DNA from 4 places in the Brevibacillus halotolerans genome. Region 2 is predicted to be linked to each of the others. Evidence: predicted binding sites of a transcription regulator. Region 2 holds the regulator's gene; each other region holds the start of a gene.
The links. The regulator Rex, encoded in region 2, represses fermentation and respiration genes when NADH is low (regulators of the CRP and FNR family bind a similar motif). The targets are predictions, from matches to a motif close to TTGTGAAATATTTCACAA.

Region 1 (5,896 bases), on a different contig from region 2:
TTCATATAAGGAGCTCTGTTATGAAAAATGATCGTAAAGAGGCTTTCATTCAATACCTAGCATCTAAAAATGATTGGTGTACAGCGACAAGCTTGGCGAATTATTTTAAAGTATCCACAAGAACCATCAGAAAATATGCTAACGAAATTAACCAGGATCAAATCATTATCGCTTCCTCTCCCCAAGGATATCAGCTTGTAAGTAGGAACCAAGTAAAAACAGACGATAATCCTACTTCTCCCATGGATCGTATGAAAGTCATATTGAAGGAATTAATTCTACACTCGGAAGGGGTAAATATCTTTGATCTTGGTGATAGACTTTTTTTAAGTGTTTCTTCAATCGAAAATGACATCGTTCATGCAAATAAAATTATTAAGCCCTATCAATTAAAAATCCGCCATAGAAAAGACATGCTCATTTTAACAGGTGAAGAGAGCGATAAGCGGAAATTAATGAGCTTTATTATTTCACAAGAAACCTCCAACGAATTTTTAAGCTTAAAAGCTGTTCAAGATTCCTTTCCGGATTATGATGTTTCTTTACTAAAAAATGAAATCGTTTCCATTCTGGGCGAACATAATTTGTATGTGAACGATTATATTATGAATAATATCCTTCTCCACCTTGTTATTACCGTGGACCGAATAAAAAATAACAACTCGGTTATTCAAGCAACTAATCTCCATAAATTAAAAAGCAATCTTGAAACAAAAGCAGCCAATAAAATCGCTGATTTTCTGGAAGCACAGTACAGTATCCGTTTTAACGAATCGGAGCGCTATAATTTTATTTTGCTTTTATCAAGTAAAACGACATTGCTTAATTATCAGTCATTGACGCCTAGCTCTTTAAATCATTATGTTGATGAGCATTATGTGAACCTCTCTAAAAAATTGCTAGAGAAGGTACATGAACGTTATTTTATTGAAATCCTTGATGATGAATTTTTTGTCAATTTCACGCTCCATATACGCAATTTAATTTTTCGGGCAAAAAATGAGCAAATGGCTAAAAATCCTTTAACGCATAAATTAAAGCATTCCTATCCTCTCATTTATGAATTGGCTGTCTTTATATCCAATCAAATTCAGTTGATGGAAAACATCCATATTAAGGAGGATGAGATTTCTTATATTGCTTTTCATATCGGGTCTTACTTTGAACGAAAGGTAAGCCTAGAAAAAAAGATTTTATGTGCAGTTATTTGTCCTAACTACTATGATATGCAAGTACAACTGATTCAAAAGCTAGAAAAGAAATTTCATGATTCTTTAGAGATTATTAAAGTTTCATCTGACTCCAGTGAGGTTGCTTTATTCGAGGAAATAGACTTAATCATCAGCACACTGCCTTTACAGAAGGAACAAGTCCCATCTGTATTTGTTCACCCTTACCTGACAGAAGAAGATTATGAATATATTCAAAGTCAAATAAACAAACTAAATAAGCAAAAAAAGATACGCAGCCTAAAGCAATATCTTGACTTATATTTTGATGAAGATTTATTTATGAAGAATGTATATCTTGACAGTGATGAAGCCTACATTGCATTCATGTCGAATCTGCTTTATGAGAAAGGCTATGTGTCCCAAGACTACGGAAAGTCTGTATTAGAGAGAGAGCGAATGTCCTCCACTGCCTTTAACAACAATGTAGCTGTTCCACATTCTATGCATATGGATGCTGAAAAGACAGGTATTTGCATTATGATTCTGGACCGCCCGGTAAATTGGGGAAAAGAGAAGGTGCAAGCCATTGTGATGATTTCAATCAACAAACATCAGCGCGAATTATTCAGCCCCTTTTTCGAAGGCGTAATCAATATTCTATCGGAATGGAAAAATGTCAATGAGCTAATTAAAGCCAAGGACTATGAGGATTTTATGGACAAGATGACGAGGCTTTTACATGAGAGCTAATTATTTAAAAGCTGCTATTTTCTTTTGTAAGACTATCACGGTATATCTGCAAAAACCTTTATAATGGAAGCAACTGACTTTATGAGCAGTTGCTTTTTTACATTCTTATAAACACTTATGATAAACTCAGCTTGTTAAACTAAGAAATGTTCTAGGTGATAAAAGGAGGCTCATTATGGGGTATCATTTGAAATTATTACACAAGAGCAAGCAGTAGAGATTGCATACCAATTTTCCTCCTCAACCATAAGCGGAATGACTTTACTAGCACAAGTATTAATCCCTTCGAATTACTCACTAGTTGCGGCGGCAGACTGATTCAAGCCAAAGATATCTTATACACGATATAAATACCTACAATGCAACTTGCAAGAACTAATGTGACATGGCAAGTAGCTTTTATCCTTCCAATCCCTATATCTAGAACACTGTTCCTCATTTGCATAAGGAAACCTCCCCACCTTTTCCTGTACCACTTCACATTTTATCCCTTAGTTACCACCTTACTATTGATGTATATAAAAAAGAGTCCCATATTACTAAAGGAACTCTTCTCTACTGACAACATATGGGTATTTATTTTTAAAACATTACACATTAGTGATCCCAGTCCACGACTTGCTCCTCCATAGCGCTGATCGATTCGGCTACCTTAACCATCATGGAACATTCAATTCTCTTCCGGAAAATATCACAACTGAAGTCGTAGGTTCCATTGAGGGAGCCTGTCACATGAAGCGCATTAGCAGGACAACCACCACTACAGTACAGTTTTGCCCAGCAGTCCTGACATTCCGGCTTCGAATAGCAGTTGCTTTCTTTAAACTTGTATTGCAACTCTGGTTTGGTAATCCCATCCCAAATGTTTCCCATACAATAATTCTCATCCCCTACAAATTGATGGCAAGGGAAAAGATCACCCCATGGAGTGACAGCAAGGTATTCGGTTCCTGAACCACAGCCAGCGATTCTTTTCTGAATACAAGGGCCTTCTGAGAGGTCAAGCATATAATGGTAGAAGGTAAACCCATTGCCCTTTTCCTTACGTTGAAGCATTTCCTTCGCGAGAATTTCATATTGGTTATAAATCTCTTGGAGGTCATTCTCGGTTAGCGCATAGGGCTCGCTTGGATCACAGATAACAGGCTCCATCGAGAGTTTATCAAATCCAAGGTCTGCAATATGAAAAATGTCATTGGTAAAATCGAGATTGTTCTGGGTGTAGGTTCCACGTACATAGTATTCTTTGTCTCCACGTTTCTTGACAAAATCCTGGAACTTCCGAACAATAAAATCGTAGCTTCCCTCTCCAGTGACTGTTTTACGAAGTCGATCATGAACCTCTTTTCTGCCATCAAGGCTTAATACAACATTATACATTTCTTGATTTAAGAAATCGGTAACCTCATCGTTAAGTAACATACCATTCGTAGTAAAGGTGAACCGAAAAGTCTTTTTGTATTCTTTTTCTTTACTTCTTGCGTAAGCGACTATCTGCTTGACAACCTTCCAAGCCATAAGCGGTTCTCCGCCGAAGAAATCGATATCGAGATTTCGGTGGTGACCCGAGTTTTCCAATAGGTAATCGATAGCTCTTTGCCCAACCTCATAGCTCATGATTGCTCTGTCTCCGTGGTATTTCCCCTGACTAGCAAAGCAATATTCACATGACAGATTACAGGTATGCGCAACATTGAAGCATAGAGCCTTTACATAGGTCTGACGATTTCTCAGATCAATAGAGAGATCCTTAAATTCATCCTCAGTAAAGAGTTGCCCGTCTTTTTTTAGCTCCTCGACATCTGCTATGGTTTCACGGATGTCCAACTCAGTAATAGCACAATCATGTGCATACTTTTCCAGCATCATTGCCACTATTATTTCTGTAGAAGTATTTTCGTAAAGTGCGATGATTTCATAAGCGAGGTCATCGACAACATGTACCGATCCACTGTAGGTGTCAAGCACAATGTTGTATCCGTTTAGTTTATATTGATGGATCATACTTGATAATCAAGCTCCTTTTGCCCATAAAAATTGCCGCCCATCCGCAAAGCAGTTGGGCGGTACATTTCCATTACCTATCTGTTCAATTTGTTTTCACATTGCTGATTAGCAATTCCACAGGAAGTTTTGCAAGCTGACTGACAGGATGTCTGGCATGCGCCACATCCACCAAACTTTGCGGTATCCTGCAATTTACGCGTACTCAATGTTACGATTCTTTTCATGATGTACAACCCCTTTTCACTATTTTGAAGCAATGAGAATCAATATCGTGATTTTTTTCACAATATTACCTAGATAATTTTAACAACGCCTCTGGTTGACGTCAATTATAGCTAATGTCTTATCTGTGAAACTTCACTTGATTTCGCTTATATAGATGTCTCATCTACCCTCAAAAACCAATTCATGGAAGAATATCATCTTTTTTTCGTAAAATGCTCGCTGTTTTTCTTTAGAAAAAATGTAAAAACCCTTGCCGTCATACCACGTTACCTGTTCATTTTAACAACTGGGGGAGTTAGCTCCCCCGCTGCGTTCTACTTCAATACATCTACTACGAATTTTGACCAGCTTTCTAATCTTCTATATATATCCGGCTGCAACAACTCCTCGATGGTTGTCCACTTACCTTCCAACTGATCAATTTCTCTTACACTCACAGTCGCATCTTCATCTAAATCAAGTGTTACAAGAAGTCCAATATGTACTTTACCTACTTCTTCTACGTCATCATTGATAAAGCCAATCGTGTTAAACTCTCGATCTGTTGCTTGTATGTCCAGCTCTTCTTCTAGCTCTCTAAGTAAGTTAATCTCTAAAACTTCCTCGAAGCTGCTGGTATTTTCGTCATTCATGTGACCTCCTGTACCTAATGACAGCTTGTCATGCAGGCGTACTTCTCCACCGCCTGATAGACGTTTGTACATGAACAGCTCATTGCCCTTGCGAATTACTACATATGGAATTGGTTGCTTAAAGCCCTGATTTTCCTCAGCATCTCCGCGTCTCATAACAGAATAATGAGATGAAATATTACTCATTAGCTTCGTGATTCTGTCAGGTTCCTTTTCAATTCCTTGGAAAGCCAACCGCTCATTATCAAATAGTTCCGTTCGTTTTACCACTAAAATTTGTTCATCCATTTTACCCATTGTTAATGCTCCCTTACGTAATATCAATTTCCTTATCACAAATCGAGTTATACCATTTGCTAATAGAAGTCTTTAGTATACCGTATATTTGTTAACAGATGTTTGTTTAGAAAATCGTAGGAAAATTGCTTCAATTCTTTTCGTATCTACAGCTACATACTGAAAGAAATTTTGATCTAGTTCCTCCTTCTGACTTTTTGTTTGCCTTTTTCTTTAGGCTGTTTTCTAAAAGATTGTTGCTTTTTACATCATTATTTATAGATATTATACCTTCTGATAAAATAGGAATATAAGGTATTTTCATTATTTTAAAGTCACAGAAAAGAAAGTAAGCTATGAAAGACAAAACCAAGAAAACAAAAAAGGATTTCAACCCAAAAGACGCTGTTTTCGTATTCTCTTCTTTTACATTCATTTGCGTGGCCATCATTTTTATTCTTATCGTTTATGATGTACTCACAATTCATAATTTCCTATCGTTCGAAAAACCAATCAGAATGATAATGCATATATGTAGTGCTTCGTTTGCTCTACTTTTGTTTGGTGTAATCTTAACGCTTTACATTCCCTCAAAATACATTGACGATACAAACAAGAGTTATCAAAATTATTCGCTGTTACCTATTTTTGTCTTTATGCTTTTAGGAGCGTTATTTGAAGAACTTTTGTTTAGAGGAATTATTCAAAATTTACTTTTCATCTTTATAGAGAACCAATGGATTGGAATTATAGCAACTACTTTATTTTTCTTAGGTTTTCATACTCAATACTTCAAAAAGCCTATCATGCTACTAAATATAAGCATACCAAGTT
Region 2 (5,896 bases):
CCTGATTTATTGCGCCTTTTAGATGGGCGTACGTTTGTGGCACATAATGCAGCGTTTGACTTGAATTTTTTACAAGAAGCCCTGCTAAGTCAGGGCTATTATCCATTTGATGGGCCTATTTTGGATACAGTGGAATTAGCACGGGTATTATTGCCCATGCAAAGTGGCTACCGGCTAGTAGAGCTAGCATCTGATTTTGATATTCAGCATGAAAATCCACACCAGGCAGACAGTGACGCTATTGCTACTGCACACTTATTGTTACGATTGTTAGATATCCTGTATAAGCTTCCTCTTATTACAATTCAAGGATTACAGATGATGATCTCTTCTTTCCGTTTTGATGTAGCGACCTTACTACGAGAAATTGAGATGGAGAAGCTCATGCACAGTTTTCCGGTAGACGAAGCAGGCTCCTTTATAACTGCATCTTCTGCACCTGAGGAAACAAGCAATTATGATATCTATCGAAATCTTGGATTAAAACGACGAAAGAAATGGACGGAGAAGCAATCCGAACAGCCACCGATCCATTTTTCTTTTGAACCATTTTTCGAACGTATGGTTGCATTAGATGGCGACGGGCTCGCACTTCATCATGAACACTATGAGAAACGTGAGTCACAGGAAGCGATGATGTATGCTGTATACCAAGCTTTTACTGATCAGAAGCATTTGTTAGTAGAAGCGGGTACAGGAACAGGAAAATCGTTGGGCTATTTGTTACCCGGTATCCTATGGGCACGTATGCACAAACAGCAAGTAATCGTGAGTACGCATACTATTCATTTACAGGACCAGCTTTTTGGCAAAGATATTCCTCTCTTACAAAAAGCATTGCCATTTTCCTTTCGAGCTGCTCAATTGAAGGGCCGAGGAAATTACCTGTGCTTGCGAAAATTTGAACAAAGCATAGAGAGCCAGGAAGGGGCCACACAGGATATACAGCTAGCCAAAGCACAGATTTTAACATGGCTGACCGAAACGACTACAGGTGATGTAGAGGAGCTTAGTTTAAGTCCGAGTGGGCAGTCCTTTTGGCAATCAGTCAGAAGTGACACAGCCTCCTGTCTAAATCGAGAGTGTCCGTGGTTTAGCCGCTGTTTTTACTTCCAAGCGAAGCAGCAAGCAAAAGAGGCTGATGTGATTATTGTTAACCATGCCTTATTAATTGGTGATATTGAGAAGGAGAATGGTGTATTGCCATCATTTGAGGTTGCAATTATTGATGAAGCGCATCAGCTTGATGAAGTAGCAAGTCAACATTTTGGGACACAGCTCTCCAGCGTAGAATTGTTTCAATTGGTAGAGCAGCTTGGAACAGAAGGAGAAAAGCAAATGCTACTCCTGCTAGCCAATGAGTTGAAAATGTGGCAACCAGCTGAAAAGGCAAGAATAGAACAGCACCTACAACAAATGAGGATTGAGCAGCAAATGCTAAAAGAGGCTGTTACGAACTGGCTACAACTCTTTTATCATTGGGGTTCTGAACGGGGTATGGATACAGGGGAATCTCAAAGAGCTACACTTCGATATAAAACAGAAGACTTTAAGAAAAAATATAAGAAGCTTGCAAAATCCAGCGATCTCATTTTACAAAAGTTAGGGAATGTAGCCAAGGAAATTGAACAACTGTTACGTATTCTGCCATCCTCTAAAGGGGAAGCTCCGTACTCCTTACAGCGGTTGCAAACGGATGCAGCTGGTTTAGTAGAAGAAATCAGTCAAGTGGCTGTAAAGCTTCATTTTTTGTTAGTAGAAGAGCAGGATGAGTATGTAAGCTGGATGGAAATAGAAACAAGAACATCCCGCAAACAACTCTTTTTCTTTAAAACGCCACTAGATATAGCTGATACCTTGCGTACAACTTTACTGGAGCCAAAACGCAGTATTATTATGACCTCAGCGACACTGACAGTGAAGAATAGGTTTACTTACTTTATGGAGCGAATGGGTTTTGCTAATCTTCCAGAAGAACGGGTCGAAACACTCTCACTCCCATCGCCCTTTGACTATGCGCAGCAAGGACTCATCCTGATTCCCTCCGATTTCCCTTCTGTAAACAAGGAAGGAGAACAGCGGTTTGTTGAAGCCGTAATTGCTGGCTGCGTTGATGCTGTTCGAGCAAGTGAGGGGCGAACAATGATTTTATTTACCTCATATAGCATGCTTAGAACCGTTTATGAAGGAATGAAGAGCTTACTCGAGGGTGAAGAGTTTGAACTATTAGGCCATGGAGTAGATTCAAGTAATAGAAGCAAGTTGGTACGTCGGTTTCAAACCGGGACAAAAACAGTGCTTCTGGGTACGAATAGCTTCTGGGAGGGTGTAGATATACCTGGAAATGTACTGAGCTGTCTGATCATTGTTCGTCTCCCTTTTCAACCGCCCAACCAACCGCTTTTAGAAGGACGTTCGGAGCGGCTGAAGGCCGAGAAAAAGAATCCTTTTATGACGCTTTCCTTGCCCCATGCAGTTATTCGTTTTAAGCAGGGAGTGGGTCGATTAATACGTCAACAGACAGACAGCGGTGTTGTAATTGTATTTGATACACGCATCATTGAATCTAAATATGGTCGTACGTTTTTGCAATCTTTGCCGCCTTATCAGGTAGAGACTGGTCCCTGGACCACATTACGTGAGCGAATAGCTCCTTTTTTACAATAAAATCAGTCCCTTAGGAAAAACAAATCTAAAATGATTGTATGAATTTTACCCAAGCCATAAAGTAGGAGGGAAGCAGATCCATGACTACAAAACGACATAACCTATGTCTAGTTATTTGTATAGGCATGATGATCTTTGCATTATCCCAACCCGTTGAAGCAAGCCGCCCCATTGCGATAGCACATCAGCAACAGCATATTGAGGACCCCGATGCTGTTGAACAGGAGGAAGATTTTGTTGGGCTTACCACTACTTTTTTCTCTTTACCAGAAGGAGAATGTACGCTCATTCGCTTCCCTTCTGGTAAAACGATGCTAATTGATACAGGGAGCGAAAAAGATACGGAAAAATTGGTTTCCTTGCTACTTGAGCGCCATGTTACAAAAGTCGATTACCTGTTATTGACAAACGATTTACCTACTCATATTGGCGGCTATGATAAGCTTGCGGAGAAAATTCAATTTGATAAGATTTACATGCCAAAATTGACAGCCTTCGTAATTCACAGTAATATCCATATATCTAGGGAAAAGCAAGTTGTGTATGTAAAGGAAAAGGATCAATTACTGGATGGGAAAGATGTGGTGATCACATTTTTACATCCCAGCGAGAACCTGTTTTTATCACCACAGGATAATTCGCTTGTGTTTAGTCTGACCCAAGGAGAGCTCCAGTTTTTGTTCACCAGTGCCATCAATGAAAAAGCAGAGGAGCGTTTGTTTGCGAAATACCCTTCTTTACTGCCGGCTGAAATCTTAAAGGTTGCGGCACAAGGCAGCAATCAGGCTTCTATTCAATCCTTCTTAACTAAGGTTGATCCCCAGATTGCTGTTGTGCAGACCGGTATTGTGCGTGAGCAATGGAAAGACTCCATGCGTGAGGTGGTGGAGCGTTTGGAGGAATCATGGGCAGATACGTATGTGACTAGCCGGGATGGGTCAATTACCATTCTCTCTAACGGACAAGATTATAAGGTTTTAAAGGCAGTCAAGACCTCTACACGTGATAGACAACGAAGTTAGGAGTGCAATTTATGGGGAAAGTACCAAAAATTTCTGAAGCGGTCGTTCGCCGTCTGCCGATCTATTTGCGATATTTAACAAATCTACAGGAACTACAGGTAAAAACGGTGTCTTCCCAACAGATGGGCAAAACAATGGATATTAATCCAGCCCAAATTCGAAAGGACCTGTCTGCATTTGGTGACTTTGGCAAAAAAGGCATTGGCTATGACGTAGATTACTTGATTGAAAAGATTCGTCATATCTTGAAATTGGACCAAGTGATCCATGTAGCGTTGGTGGGGGCCGGTAATCTAGGTCAAGCGATTTCCAATTACAATGTGTATTTAAAAGATAACATGAAAATTGTTTCCATTTTTGATGCCGACCCGCAAAAAATAGGTAAGGATTTAGGGGGATTGGTCATTGAACCGATTGATAAAATGGAAGATATCATCAAGGAAAAACAAATTCGGATGGCGATAATTACAACGCCAGCCTCCGCCGCACAGGAAGTGGCAAATAAATTGATCGAAGCTGGAATAGAAGCGATCCTCAATTTTGCCCCAACAACCATTCGCACCGAAAAAGAAGTAAAAATTGATCATAACGATTTGACTTCCAGCTTGCAAAGCTTAGCGTATTATTTAAACTAAGTAATGACTAACAGATAAAGGGAGAGTGTCTACGTTGATGAAAATCATTACCAACGCAACCGTAATTACTGTTAATGAACAAAATGAGGTTATTTATAATGGAGCAGTTGGCTTTGATGGGGGAAAAATTACATATGTAGGTAAAACGCCAGAAGATTTATCAGCATATGACGAGATCATTGATGGAACGAATAAATATCTAATGCCAGGATTTATTAATACACATGGTCACGTAGGCATGTCTCTACTGCGCGGATTTGCGGATGACCTACCTTTAAAACAGTGGCTGGAAGATAAAATGTGGCCAATGGAAGGTCAATTTACAGCGGAGCATGTGAAATGGGGTACAGCTATTTCCATTATCGAGATGATTCGTACCGGTACAACTACCTTTGTAGATATGTATGATCATATGGATACAGTAGCACAGGAAGTGGAAGCATCCGGGATGCGCGGTGTATTATGCCGTGGGGTAATTGGTTTCTGCTCAGAAGAAGAACGCCAGCAGAAATTACAAGAAGCTGCATCTTTCGCATCACGTTGGAACGGAGCAGCCAACGGTCGTATCCATACCATGATGTCGCCGCATGCACCTTATACGTGCTCTCCTGAGTACATCCAGCAAATCCTTGAGAAGGCTATCGAGTTAAACGTACCATTACATATCCATATGTCTGAATCAAAAGCAGAAGTAGAACAAAACGTTCAGGATTACGGTGTACGCCCTGTTGCTCACTTAGAAAATCTAGGTGTATTTAATCACCCTACACTAGTTGCCCATGCAGTGCATTTAACGGATGAAGAAATTGATACATTGGCTAAATATAATGTTAAAGTAGCTCATAATCCAATTAGTAACTTAAAATTGGCAAGTGGTGTAGCAAGAGTGCCTGAGATGCTTGCGAAAGGTGTTTGTGTAAGCTTGGCAACTGACAGCTCAGCAAGTAACAACAACTTAAATCTATTTGAAGAGCTAAAATTAGCGGCTATCCTGCATAAGGGTGTTTCCTATGATCCAGAAGTGGTTCCGGCAGAAGAAGCGCTTCGTATGGCTACACGTTATGCGGCAGATGCTGTGTTCCAAAAAGACAGCTTAGGCTCCTTAGAAGTAGGGAAAAAAGCAGATATGATTATGCTAAATGCGGCTCAAGCACATTTCCAACCGGCAAATGATCCGATTTCCCATGTTGTTTATGCAGCAAATGGCTATGATGTAACAGATACAATTGTTGATGGTCATTTCTTAATGAAAGATAAAGAGTTAATCACAATGGATGAACAAAAAGCAATCGCTGAAGTGAATCGTGTGTTTGCGCTATTAAAGCAATAAGCTCATAAAAGTCGCCTCTCCATATGACAAAGGCTCCTGCCAAGTGGTTGATACGGCAGGAGACAGTGTAGTGTAGGTGTGTAGGCAGAGAAAAAATTTAATCCGTCCGTTGCATCTCTGTTTGCCATAAATCTGTAAGTGAGGAGTGACGAACAGAGAGCGTAGCGGTAGGTGGCAAGGTACGCAGCGGTGAGGACAGACCTACCCAGGATTCGTACAAATCGTGTTGTTCCCAACCCTGT
Region 3 (5,896 bases), on a different contig from region 2:
ATAAAAATCCGCCAATAAACACGATTGTGCCAACCATATACCCGTATAAGGCTAAATCCATATGTGTAAATGATCTTGAGCCTACATATGATAAGAAAAACAGCACCAAGATTATGCAAAAGGCTCTCTTGGCAAATTTGGATGCAAAAGCACGATCCATGATCTACTACCCCCCTGTAATTTTTCGTTTGTTTTGCCCTATTTTTTCTTTTTTAGGTGATGATCGATTGTCATTGTACTTAATTCAATTCTTGCTCATTGTGATGAGCATCACTTATTCCTGCACAAATTTTTAACATTGTGAAATAGTGCCTTTCATTTCTAGTTATTCATCGCTATAATAAAACGCAAGAAAACGTCAATTTGCATGGAGGTCTCGTTGTGGGCAATCAAGGATTTACATTCATTCAACAAGTCTCCCCTGACTTTACCCAGCATCTAAAAGAGATTTCTATTTCTAAAAAATTTGCTGCTGGCTCCGTGCTTTTTATGGATGGAGACAAGGCTGATCATTTATACCTGATTGAATCCGGACAATTGAAACTGACAAAGACGACGACGGACGGAAAAGAATTAACTCTGCAAGTCTTCAGCGATGGCGAACTAGTAGGGGTACCCGGATTGTTCGAAGAGAGCTTAAGCTACAACACTACCGCCAGCATGTTGCAAGCGGGTGAAGTCAACATTATCCCCCGCCAATCCTTAGAACGCCTTCTCTTGAAAAATGGGATGTTCTGTGCTGAGTTTTTGCGGTGGATGGGTATCATGAATCGCCGTATCCAATCCAAATTCCGTGATTTGTTGTTAAATGGCAAAATCGGAGCACTATACTCCACGCTTATCCGGCTGAGTAACAGCTACGGAGAGCCACATGAAAAAGGGATTTACATTACGCTTGCTCTTACTAATCGAGATTTGGCTCAATTTATTGGGCTAACCAGAGAAAGCGTAAACCGCATGCTGTCCGATTTAAAGAAACAAGATGTCATCGAGCAAAATTCCCAAGGAAATATTTTAATTAAGGACCTTACCTTTTTAAAAGATGCCATCTGCTGTGATGATTGTCCCAATGAAATATGTCAGATTTAAAAGAGAGTCTTGGTCACTGGCAACCAAGACTCTTTTGTTTGAATCAAGCCGGGTTATACTCTAGCACTTTACCTCGGCATTTTTACGTGCATAGAAGTACCACAGCAAGATCAAAGCTACTGCATAAAACACCAAGAACCCATATAAAGCGATATCTGGAGCACCCGTAGCCTTAATCGACATACTAAATGATTTTGGAATAAAGAATTGCCCGTAAGCCGCAATAGCCGATGTAAAGCCGATGACTGGCGCCGCTTCCTTTGGAGGAAAGATCGTAGGCATCATACGTGTAACGGAGCCATTGCATATCCCCGTCGTAAAGAAAATCACGATGAAACAGGCGAAAAATGCCCAGAATTCCTTAGCATTCATGAAGTAGATAACACCAGCCGTAGCAGCGATCAGCAGAATCACATTGTAGAGAGTTACCCTTGCCCCACCAAGCTTATCTGCCAGCATACCACCAATCGGCCGAACTAATGCTCCTAATAAAGGACCAATAAAGGCATATTGCAACGGATTCACATCAGGAAATTGGTGCTGTGTTAGCAATGGAAATGCTGTTGCAAAGCCGATAAAGGACCCGAAGCTCATCGTGTAGAGAAACGAACAAATCCACATATGCTTGCGTTTAAAAATAACCAATTGATCTGTAATCGATTGCTTCATCGGAAGATTATTCATTCCAAACATAGCTGCAATTGTAGTCAGTAAAATCGGGATTACCCAAATAAATCCAGCATTTTGCAGCCATAGTTGCGTTGTATCGCTCGTTTGTGGTCCACCAGCGATATTTCCAAATACGCTAATTCCAACTACGATTGGTACTAGAAATTGTGCTACGCTTACACCAAGATTCCCAAGTCCCGCGTTTAACCCCAAGGCAGAGCCCTTCTTCGCTTGTGGAAAAAAGAAACTAATATTTGCCATGGAAGAAGCGAAATTACCACCACCAAAGCCGCACAAAATGGCGAGCAATGCCATTGTCTCATAGGAGGTAGACGGATCTTGTACAGCAAATCCAATCCAAATGGCTGGAATTAACAAAGTCGCTGTACTGAATACGGTCCAATTACGCCCCCCAAAGATCGGAACAACAAAGGCATATAAAATACGCAGTGTAGCACCTGAGAGACCTGGAAGAGCAGCTAAGCTAAATAGTTCATCTGCTGTAAATTGAAACCCGACTTTATTCAGATTCACAGCAACAACCGACCAAATGGACCAAATACTAAAAGCAAGTAAAAGAGCTGGAATAGATATCCAAAGGTTACGGTTGGCCACTTTTTTGCCTGTAGATTCCCAAAATTCTGGATTCTCAGGCTCCCATTTCATTACTCCTTTTGTTGACATAGGTTACCTCCTCTAATAAGTTCAAACGCTCAACCTATTTTTTTAAACGAAATTGAACTTTTTTATATATACAACCTTTTTTACATCACAAATCATACCCAACTCTTATATAGTGCTTTGTGATTTTAATCACATGGTTTTGCTTTTTCACATTTTGTACAAAAATATATTAATATATATAAAATTAAAAATGACATACAAAAAAAGCAAGCCATGTCAACCTAACATTTCTTGCTTCTTTTCCAATGTTCTATTTATGGTCATTTTGTTGTATTAAAAGTGGCCCAATGATCTTGTCCATAGCCTTCTTCCCATTTTGGCGGGATATACATGCATGAAGGATCGCTTGCCAAATAATCCTTTGTCATGGCATAAGCACGGGCGCGTGATCCGCCACATACCTGATTGAAGTTACAGACGCCACATTTACCCGAATAGCCATCCGGGTAGCGTAACGATTGAAAGACTGCGTGATTACGATATAAATCAGCCAAAGGTGTTTGGCGTACATTTCCGCAATTAATTGGTAAAAATCCGCTTGGCTGAACATCCCCTACATGAGAAATAAACACAAAGCCTTTGCCGTCCGTAACGCCTCCAGCTGAACGTCCTAAATGATCCATTCTTTTCACTTTCTCAGGTTGGGTATTCAGGCCCTTTTGTGTTGCAAAGTATAGTGCTCTCCGATAGGCAGGGGCCGCTGTTGTTTTGATGCTGTAGCTAGCAGTCTGACTCTTCTCGATCAGCCAGCGATAAATGCGCTCCTGCTCCATTGGGGATACCGCATCACTTGCCTGCCCTCTTCCTGTAGGAATTAAAAAGAAAACACTCCATAGAACTGCGCCCCATTCTTCCACCATCTGGGACATTTCTTCTAGTAAATGCGCATTATAAACAGAAATCGTTGTATTTAATTGAACAGGTAACCCATGTTTTTTCAATATAGCCAACGATTTTACGGTAATATCATACGAGCCTGGTGTTCCGCGGAAATAATCATGCACCTCTGCGGTAGGACCATCTAGGCTAAAAGCCCAGCGTGATAGCCCAGCCTCTTTTGCTTTTACGATCGCTTTTTCTGTTACACGCGGCGTAGCGCTAGGTGACATAGAGACACGTAATCCAATTTTTACTGCATAATCGATTAATTCATATAAATCTTCCCGCATTAATGGATCGCCGCCAGTAAAAACAAGAAGAGGATTACCCATTTCTTTGATCTGATCTAACAATTCCTTCCCTTCATCTGTACTCAGCTCGTCGGGATGACGATTGGGCTGCGCTACGGCTCGACAATGCAAACAACGCAATGCACACGCACGCGTCACTTCCCAAATCACGATAAAAGGATTCTGGTCGTAATTCATCTAGTTCACTCCATTGGCATGATGGTATCTATTTATAATGTTTGGAGATTGTCTGATACAGACTATCCTTTTCAGCTAATGTCAGCAGTTTATTGGCCATCGGGTACAATACCCGATCCTCCTTGATCGTATGCTCTTCAAATAGCTCATCAAATTGCTTCAGTAAACAAACCATCGTCGAGGTTTTTTGTTCCAGCTGCACACACTGATTCAATTCGGTCCCAATTCGATCTGAGATCTCTAATAATCGGTCATGTTCTGATTTAATGAGCAGTAATGGCTCCTCTAATGTTGCCAGTCGACTCGTCAACGTAAAAAATAAAATATCGTCCTCCACCATAATGTGCCGACGGAAATCTGTTTGAAGGAATTGAAGGAAACGATGTAAATCTTCATGCAATGCTTCGTTCCATTTTGTGCCATAACGAATCAGAGACAGAATGTGCTTTAGTTTTCCATCCAGCTCGCTGTGGTCATTGTATAAATAGGAAAGCAAAATGTGTTCATGTTTCTTTTTCATAGCGAAATCGCTCTCGTATTCCAGCATACCAATCCCTCCTTGCTCTTTTTGATTGTAACCAAGTTGGCTATTCCAAGAAGTGATATTCCTCACAAAATCTTTTCCAGCTATTTGCTAGAATTAGGCCGTGAAAGTTTGTACAAAGGCTTAGGGGAGGATATAATGATTGGACTTTCCAGTTTACTAGAAACAACTACGACCTTCGGAGATAAATTGCGATATTCAGAGGCTTCTCGAAATCAAAAAACAGGAACCCATCATGGGCATGGACCCGTTGTTGCTTGGAATATTACAAAAACTTGCAATCTTCATTGCTTACATTGCTACTCCAGCTCCGAAAATAAGAAATATGAAGGAGAGCTAAGCACAGAGGAAGCCCACGATGTAATTAATCAGCTAGCGGATATGAAGGTACCCGTTATCCTGTTTTCGGGCGGTGAACCTCTCATTCGACCAGATATTTTTGAGCTAGCCGAGCATGCTATTTCTCGGGGTATTCGCATTACATTCTCAACCAATGGCACGCTTATTGATGAAAAAAAGGCCAAGCGCTTAAAGGACTTAGGGATTAGCTATGTTGGCATAAGCTTGGATGGGATGCAAAAGACGCATGATTTTTTCCGTCAAAAAGAAGGTGCCTTTGATTTAGCCATTCGTGGAATTCGAAACTGTATGGCAGTGGGTCAAAAGGTTGGCCTTCGTTTTACAATGAACAAACACAACATTGAAGCGTTGCCAGATATTTTTGACCTGATTGAAAGAGAGAATATTCCGCGTGTCTGTTTCTATCATCTCGTCTATGCAGGCCGTGGAGGAGTCGAGGATGATATTACTCATCAGCAAACACGTGAGGCTTTAGACTTTATCATTGAAAAAATTCATTATTTCCAAAAATCAGGACAACCTCGCGAAATTTTAACAGTTGACAACCATGCAGATGCAATCTATCTCTACCTAAAAGTAATGGAAACCGATCCTGAGCTAGCAGGACGCATATGGGAAAAGCTGCAACGCAATGGTGGCAATCGTTCTGGTATCGCTTTCTGCAATATTGATCATCGCGGAATTGTGCATCCTGATCAATTTAGTCAAAACATCGCACTTGGAAATCTGCGGGAACAGTCCTTCGCAGAGATATGGCAGGGCGATCATCCTATTCTTCTTGGGTTGCGTGATCGGAAAAGCAAGATTCATGGGCGCTGTGCGACCTGTCAATACTTCTCCGTCTGTAACGGAAACTTCCGGCCTCGCGCACAGGGATTCTATGGAGATTTCTGGGCATCCGATCCACAATGTTATTTAACAGAGGATGAAATTCACTTGGCCACATCAGTATAACGAAAGAAAAAGAGCTTTGCCGTATGCAAAGCTCTTTTCTTTTGCTACTCCTGCTCATTCAATCTCTTTTTACTCCCCCATGAAGCTTTTTTGGTAGCTACCTGCCGGGTATCACCTTCACTACGCAACGGTATTTCTCGTAGAAAAAACGTAAGAAGTAAAGCAAATACAAGCAACCAGGTGGAAGTAAGAAAAACTCCTGCTAATGCATACTGCAAGGCATCTCGTA
Region 4 (5,896 bases), on a different contig from region 2:
TACGTCCGCCATTCCCGATTCGTTCTTCACCTTTTCTAGGCAAACTATTGAATAAATCACCTAGACCAGCAGCTTGAATCGCCTTATCTATCTGATCATCACTAGCTGTAGGAGAGTAAAACCTGACATTATCATATAGCGAGCATGAAAAAATATATGGATGCTGAGGAATATAGGTTGTTTGGCTTTGCCATTTTGCTTGACATAGCGAAGATACCCGTTGTCCATTCAACTCCATTTGTCCAGATGTGGGAGCCAAAAATCCAGCAAGTACATCAATTAATGTGGACTTGCCTGCACCACTTTCTCCAATAATTCCGATCTTTTGTTTACCTGTTATGCTAAAAGAGATATCTTTTAGGGAAGGCTTAGCTTCCAAAAGGGCTTGTTCTTTCTGAATTGAGTTTGTTTGACTCTCATGCTTCATACCAATAGAAGTAAGTACCAGAGAGCTTTCATTTGTCCATTCGCTTATCGTTACGCTAGAATCTTCTTCCTTGCCTTGAGCTACCTGCTGTTTCAGAATCGCTTGAATCGCCTCTCCTGCTTCTTTCCCATTTAATGTCGCATGATAATCAGCGCCCACCATACGAATTGGCAAGAAATATTCGGGGGCCAAAATCAAAACGGTTAACCCTGTTAACAGAAAAATTTCCCCAGAAATAAGTCGTAGCCCTAGACTAACCGCAACACAAGCCACGGAAAGCATTGTGAAAAAATCCAGCGCAAATGATGATAGAAAAGCTACGCGTAAGGTGCCCATCGTCGCAGAACGATAGCGATCACTCACCCGCTCGATTGTTTTGCTATGCGAACGGCTTAATCCTAAATATTTAAGGGTTTCCAATCCACGCAATGCATCTACAAAATGGTTGGATAAAATGCGATATGATTTCCATTGGCGATCCATTTTTCCCTTAGCTGCAAGACCAATTAGAATCATAAACACAATTAAAATCGGCATCGTAACAAGCAAAATAATTCCAGAAATCATATCCTGCCAGGCTACATAAGCAAGAATGATCCAAGGTGTGATCGCCGTACTAACCATACGGGGAATAATCAATTCGAGATAGGTCCGAAATTGCGCAACTCCCTCGATCACGAGCGTTACCACATTCCCTGTACCCTGTGTTTTAGCAAAACGCGGTCCTAACCAAAATAGTTTTTCCATTAACCTTTTACGTACATCACTGCCTGTCTTCATCGCAAAGCGATAGGCGATTTTCTGTTGCAGCAGGTTGGTCAAATGACGAACGAGAAACGCCAACAAAAACAAACCCAAGCCCATATATAGTTCCTGTAGTTTTTGACCAGCAAAAAGGGCGGAAATAACTTCCGCCAACCATTTTGCCTGGTATAGAATGGACAAGCTTTGGATTAGAACAAGCACAGCTACTGCTAGTAGAACCGGCACAATTCCTTTATAACCGAGTAAGTTTTTACCCATTAATATTCCAAGTGCTCCTTCTCATGTACACGTTTATGAAATACAAAGTAACTCCAAATTTGATAGCCCAATACAAATGGTAGCAAGGATAAAGCTACAATCGTCATGATTTTAAGAGAGTATGGACTAGATGATGCATTTTGAATAGTTAGGTTGAACATACTGTCAATAGAGCTAATCATTACACGCGGGAACAATCCAATAAATACGGAACTAATGGAAAGAGCAATTACTGTACCAGTCATACCGAATGCCCAGCCATCGCGTTCTTTCGAAATAAAGTAACCAGCTAGCACATAAGCAATGGCACCTAATACGGCTATCACGCTTAGTATTCCACCCCGAACGGCAAAAATATCCGTCATGAAGTAGGTCATACTTCCAAAGATAACCAACAGAAGTGCTAGTGGAACCAACAGCATTTTTGCCTGCTTGCGAGCACGTAAGCGCAGATCACCTGTTGTCCGTAGTGTTGCAAACAAAAGACCGTGTACCTGGCAAAGAACAACAACGGTTACTCCGCCCATCACGCTATACAGATTAACCATGTCAAACAATCCAGCGTTCATTTCCATGTTTGCATCAATTGGTAAGCCCTTTAATAGACAAGCAAATACTACACCCAGTAGGAATGGCGGTAAAAAGCTACCGATAAAAATCGCAACATCCCAAACTTTTCTCCATACAGGATTATCTACTTTGCCACGGTATTCAAAAGCAACACCGCGACCGATTAACGCTAATAGAAGAAATACTAACGGTAAATAAAAGCCACTAAACAGAGTTGCATACCAGTTAGGGAATGCAGCAAACATCGCTCCCCCTGCGGTCAAGAGCCATACTTCATTCGCATCCCAGAACGGGCCAATTGAATTGATTAAAACACGGCGCTCTATGTCTGATTTGGCTAGGAAAGTAGTAGACATTCCAATTCCAAAATCAAAGCCCTCTAAAAAGAAGAAGCCAATAAATAAAACGGCGATTAAAACAAACCAGAGTTCATTAAGAGAAAGCATGAGTTTCCTCCTTATTAAACGGGTCATTTGTGCTTGCTTCTGCCTTCACTAGAGCATAAGGACCCTTCTTGATAACACGAGTAAACAAATAAAGGAGCACGATGAACAGCACCAAATAAATCGTACTAAAAGCAATCAGGGAGAATAACACTTCGCCAGCAGATACGCTAGGTGAAATACTATCTTCAGTTTTCATCAACCCAAAAACAGTCCATGGCTGACGACCAAATTCAGTCATAACCCACCCTGCTGTATTTGCGATAAATGGTAAAGAAATACTATATACCATTGCATGCATAAACCATTTATTTGGCTGCTCTAGCTTTTTGCGCCATGATAGATAGAATCCAATCATTGCAAGGAGAATCATTAAACTACCACCTGCTACCATGATGCGGAAGCTCCAGAATGTCGTGCGAACAGGTGGAATATAATCGCCAGGACCATATTTTTGTTCGTATTCAGCTTGTAACTCATTCATTCCAGGAAGGTCACCTGAGAATTTACTATAGGATAGATAGCTTAACAGGTATGGAATTGAAACCTCTATTCCATTTTTCTTGTTTTCTGGATCAATCGTAGCAAATACTGTCCAAGGAGCTGGGTCCGGACTTCTTTCCCACAAGGCTTCACTTGCAGCCATTTTCATAGGCTGTGTTCCCACCAGATATTGAGCTTGCTGGTGACCAAATACAGCTACAAGGAGAGAAGATAGAAGTGCAACCACAATCGATAACTGAAAAGATGATTTAAAGAATGATACCTCTTGTTTACGCAATAATTTATAAGCACTAACACCAGCTACTAGGAAAGCTCCTGTCGCAAACGCGGAAAAAATCGTATGCGGGAACTCTACCATTAACTGACCATTCGTAACGAGCGCAAAAAAGTCATTCATCTCCGCTCGACCATTGTTGATCTCAAAGCCTACAGGTCGTTGCATAAAAGAGTTGGCTAACAGTATCCAGAAAGCAGACATTGTCGTACCGAAAGCCACCAGCCAAATACAGAGACAGTGAACCTTTTTCGACAAACGCTCCCAACCAAAAATCCATAAACCGATAAATGTAGATTCCAAAAAGAAAGCTAATAATGCCTCAATTGCAAGGGGCGCACCGAAAACGTCACCGACAAATCTTGAATAATTAGACCAGTTCATACCAAATTGGAACTCCTGTAGAATCCCTGTTACGACACCCACACCAAAGTTAATCAGGAACAGCTTGCCCCAGAACTTTGCCATGTGCTTATATTTTTCTTCCCCTTTGACCACATACATCGTTTCCATTATTGCGATTAGAAAAGATAATCCAATCGTCAATGGGACGAAGATGAAGTGGAAAATCGTTGTGGAAGCAAACTGAGTACGTGAAAGCATTACCAGATCCAAATCCATTGATTTCCTCATCCCTCTCTCTTGATAGTTTTTTAACTAAAAGGTATTTTATCTATCCTTGCGTTATTTTCTCAGATTGTTCCATACCCCATGTGTGATATTTATCACATTTAGTTCACTAGTTTCAATCTAATTTGAAAAGATTCATCTATCCGACAAAAAGTAACATTTTAACAAAAGAGTATTCAGAAAATTACCTATATAACAGCGATATTAAATCTACCAACTTATACGGGTAAGTTTTTTGAAAAAATGTTATTTTTTTGATCAACAAAAAAGATGACCACTGTTTTATGTAGTCATCTTTTTTTATTTTCGTTTTACAATTAATTATTCTCTTTTTAAAGCTTTACCCGTTGCAATCGCAGAGCATTTAACACAACCGATACGGAGCTTAATGCCATCGCTGCACCTGCCAACCATGGAGCTAATAACCCAGCAGCCGCAATGGGAATCCCTAAACAATTGTAGGCCAGCGCCCAAAATAAGTTTTGTTTGATGTTCCTCATCGTTTTCTTGCTCATCGTAAAGGCATCCGCAATGCTATTTAGATCGCCCCGCATCAACGTAATATCTGCTGCTTCCATCGCTATATCTGTACCCGTTCCCATGGCGATACCTATATCTGCTGTGGCTAATGCTGGAGCATCGTTAATTCCATCTCCAACCATCGCTACTTTTTTACCTGCTTGTTGTAACTTAGTTACTTCGGCTGCTTTTCCCTCTGGCAACACTTCTGCGATCACATGCTCGACGCCAACCTGTGCCGCGATCGCTTTTGCTGTTCGTTCATTATCGCCTGTGACCATATAGACGCTTAAGCCCATTTCTTTTAAGCGAGCAATTGCTTCTCGGGAGGTTTGTTTGACGGTATCCGCTACTGCGATCACTCCGGCATATCGCTGATCAATAGCAGCCAGCATCGCTGTTTTACCTTCCTGCTCCCATTTTTCCATAATAGGCAATGCTAGATCGATCTGTACCGCAAATTTCCCCATGAGCTTGCGTGTTCCAACTAATACTTCTTTCCCCCCAATAATGGCTCGCACACCGTACCCTGGAATGGCTTCGAATTCGCTAGGGCTTTGCAAACCAATCCCCTGCTCAATGACGCCCGCCACAATGGCCTCTGCTAAAGGATGCTCGGAATTTTTCTCAGCACTAGCGATATACTGAAGAAATTGTTGTTTTTCCCAGTGATCTGCCGTCAGCACATCTGTCAATTCAGGCTTACCCTTTGTAATCGTCCCTGTTTTATCAAGTAGGACTGTATCAATTCGATGTGTCGCTTCCAAATGTTCTCCACCCTTAAATAGAACACCCGCTTCTGCTGCCCGACCAGAGCCTGCCATGATTGAGGTTGGGGTTGCTAAACCAAGTGCACACGGGCAAGCAATGACTAGAACAGCTATTAGAATTTCTAGTGCGCTAGTAAAATCGCCTGGTGTAATGAAGAAGTACCAAATCAGAAAAGCCAAAACGGCAAGCGATACTACAATCGGAACAAAAATACCTGAAATCTTGTCGGCTACACGTTGAATCGGCGCTTTAGATCCCTGTGCTTCTTCCACTACTTTAATGATTTGGGCCAATGCTGTTTCCTTGCCGACCTTTGTAGCCTTTACTTGTAAAACACCGTTTTTATTAATCGTAGCTCCTATCACTTGATCGCCTGATTCTTTTTCCACAGGGATGCTTTCTCCCGTTAGCATTGATTCATCCACCGAGGATTTTCCCTCAACAATCTCTCCATCTACCGGTATTTTTTCTCCTGGCTTCACGAGAAACAGATCATTAACCTGCACTTCCTCCACAGCAATGACCAGTTCTTCGCCATTGCGTATAACCGTAGCCGTCTTTGCCTGAAGTCCCATTAAGGTTTTGATGGCTTCTGATGTGCGTCCCTTTGCTAATGCTTCAAAAAGTTTTCCTAATAAAATTAAGGTAATGAGTACAGCACTAGTTTCATAATAAAGATGGATATCATGATGCATGGCCTGCATACTTCTAATCGTTTCATAAAGACTGTAAAAA

Region 1: a site for Rex is predicted at 4,199-4,216, ahead of scfA (six-cysteine ranthipeptide SCIFF). Genes of this name have one in related genera too.
Region 3: a site for Rex is predicted at 4,407-4,424, ahead of O0550_RS05645 (hemerythrin domain-containing protein). Genes of this name have one in related genera too.
Region 4: a site for Rex is predicted at 3,955-3,972, ahead of O0550_RS17790 (cytochrome ubiquinol oxidase subunit I). Genes of this name have one in related genera too.

What each region holds. Positions count from the first base shown of each region.
Region 1 is NZ_JAPTNK010000006.1:137,881-143,776, forward strand. Features, by position in the region: gene O0550_RS10500 (BglG family transcription antiterminator) at 21-1,922, shown strand; gene scfB (thioether cross-link-forming SCIFF peptide maturase) at 2,520-3,926, opposite strand; gene scfA (six-cysteine ranthipeptide SCIFF) at 4,004-4,153, opposite strand; gene O0550_RS10515 (hypothetical protein) at 4,469-5,083, opposite strand; gene O0550_RS10520 (CPBP family intramembrane glutamic endopeptidase) at 5,419-5,896, shown strand, end outside.
Region 2 is NZ_JAPTNK010000011.1:139,941-145,836, forward strand. Features, by position in the region: gene dinG (ATP-dependent DNA helicase DinG) at 1-2,667, shown strand, start outside; gene O0550_RS15215 (ComEC/Rec2 family competence protein) at 2,748-3,689, shown strand; gene O0550_RS15220 (redox-sensing transcriptional repressor Rex) at 3,701-4,324, shown strand; gene O0550_RS15225 (amidohydrolase) at 4,362-5,654, shown strand; gene O0550_RS15230 (hypothetical protein) at 5,752-5,896, opposite strand, start outside.
Region 3 is NZ_JAPTNK010000003.1:150,080-155,975, forward strand. Features, by position in the region: gene O0550_RS05625 (hypothetical protein) at 1-160, opposite strand, end outside; gene O0550_RS05630 (Crp/Fnr family transcriptional regulator) at 382-1,089, shown strand; gene O0550_RS05635 (NarK family nitrate/nitrite MFS transporter) at 1,150-2,442, opposite strand; gene O0550_RS05640 (TIGR04053 family radical SAM/SPASM domain-containing protein) at 2,703-3,809, opposite strand; gene O0550_RS05645 (hemerythrin domain-containing protein) at 3,838-4,356, opposite strand; gene O0550_RS05650 (radical SAM protein) at 4,492-5,667, shown strand; gene O0550_RS05655 (MDR family MFS transporter) at 5,712-5,896, opposite strand, start outside.
Region 4 is NZ_JAPTNK010000015.1:77,075-82,970, forward strand. Features, by position in the region: gene cydD (thiol reductant ABC exporter subunit CydD) at 1-1,450, opposite strand, end outside; gene cydB (cytochrome d ubiquinol oxidase subunit II) at 1,450-2,466, opposite strand; gene O0550_RS17790 (cytochrome ubiquinol oxidase subunit I) at 2,453-3,862, opposite strand; gene O0550_RS17795 (heavy metal translocating P-type ATPase) at 4,204-5,896, opposite strand, start outside.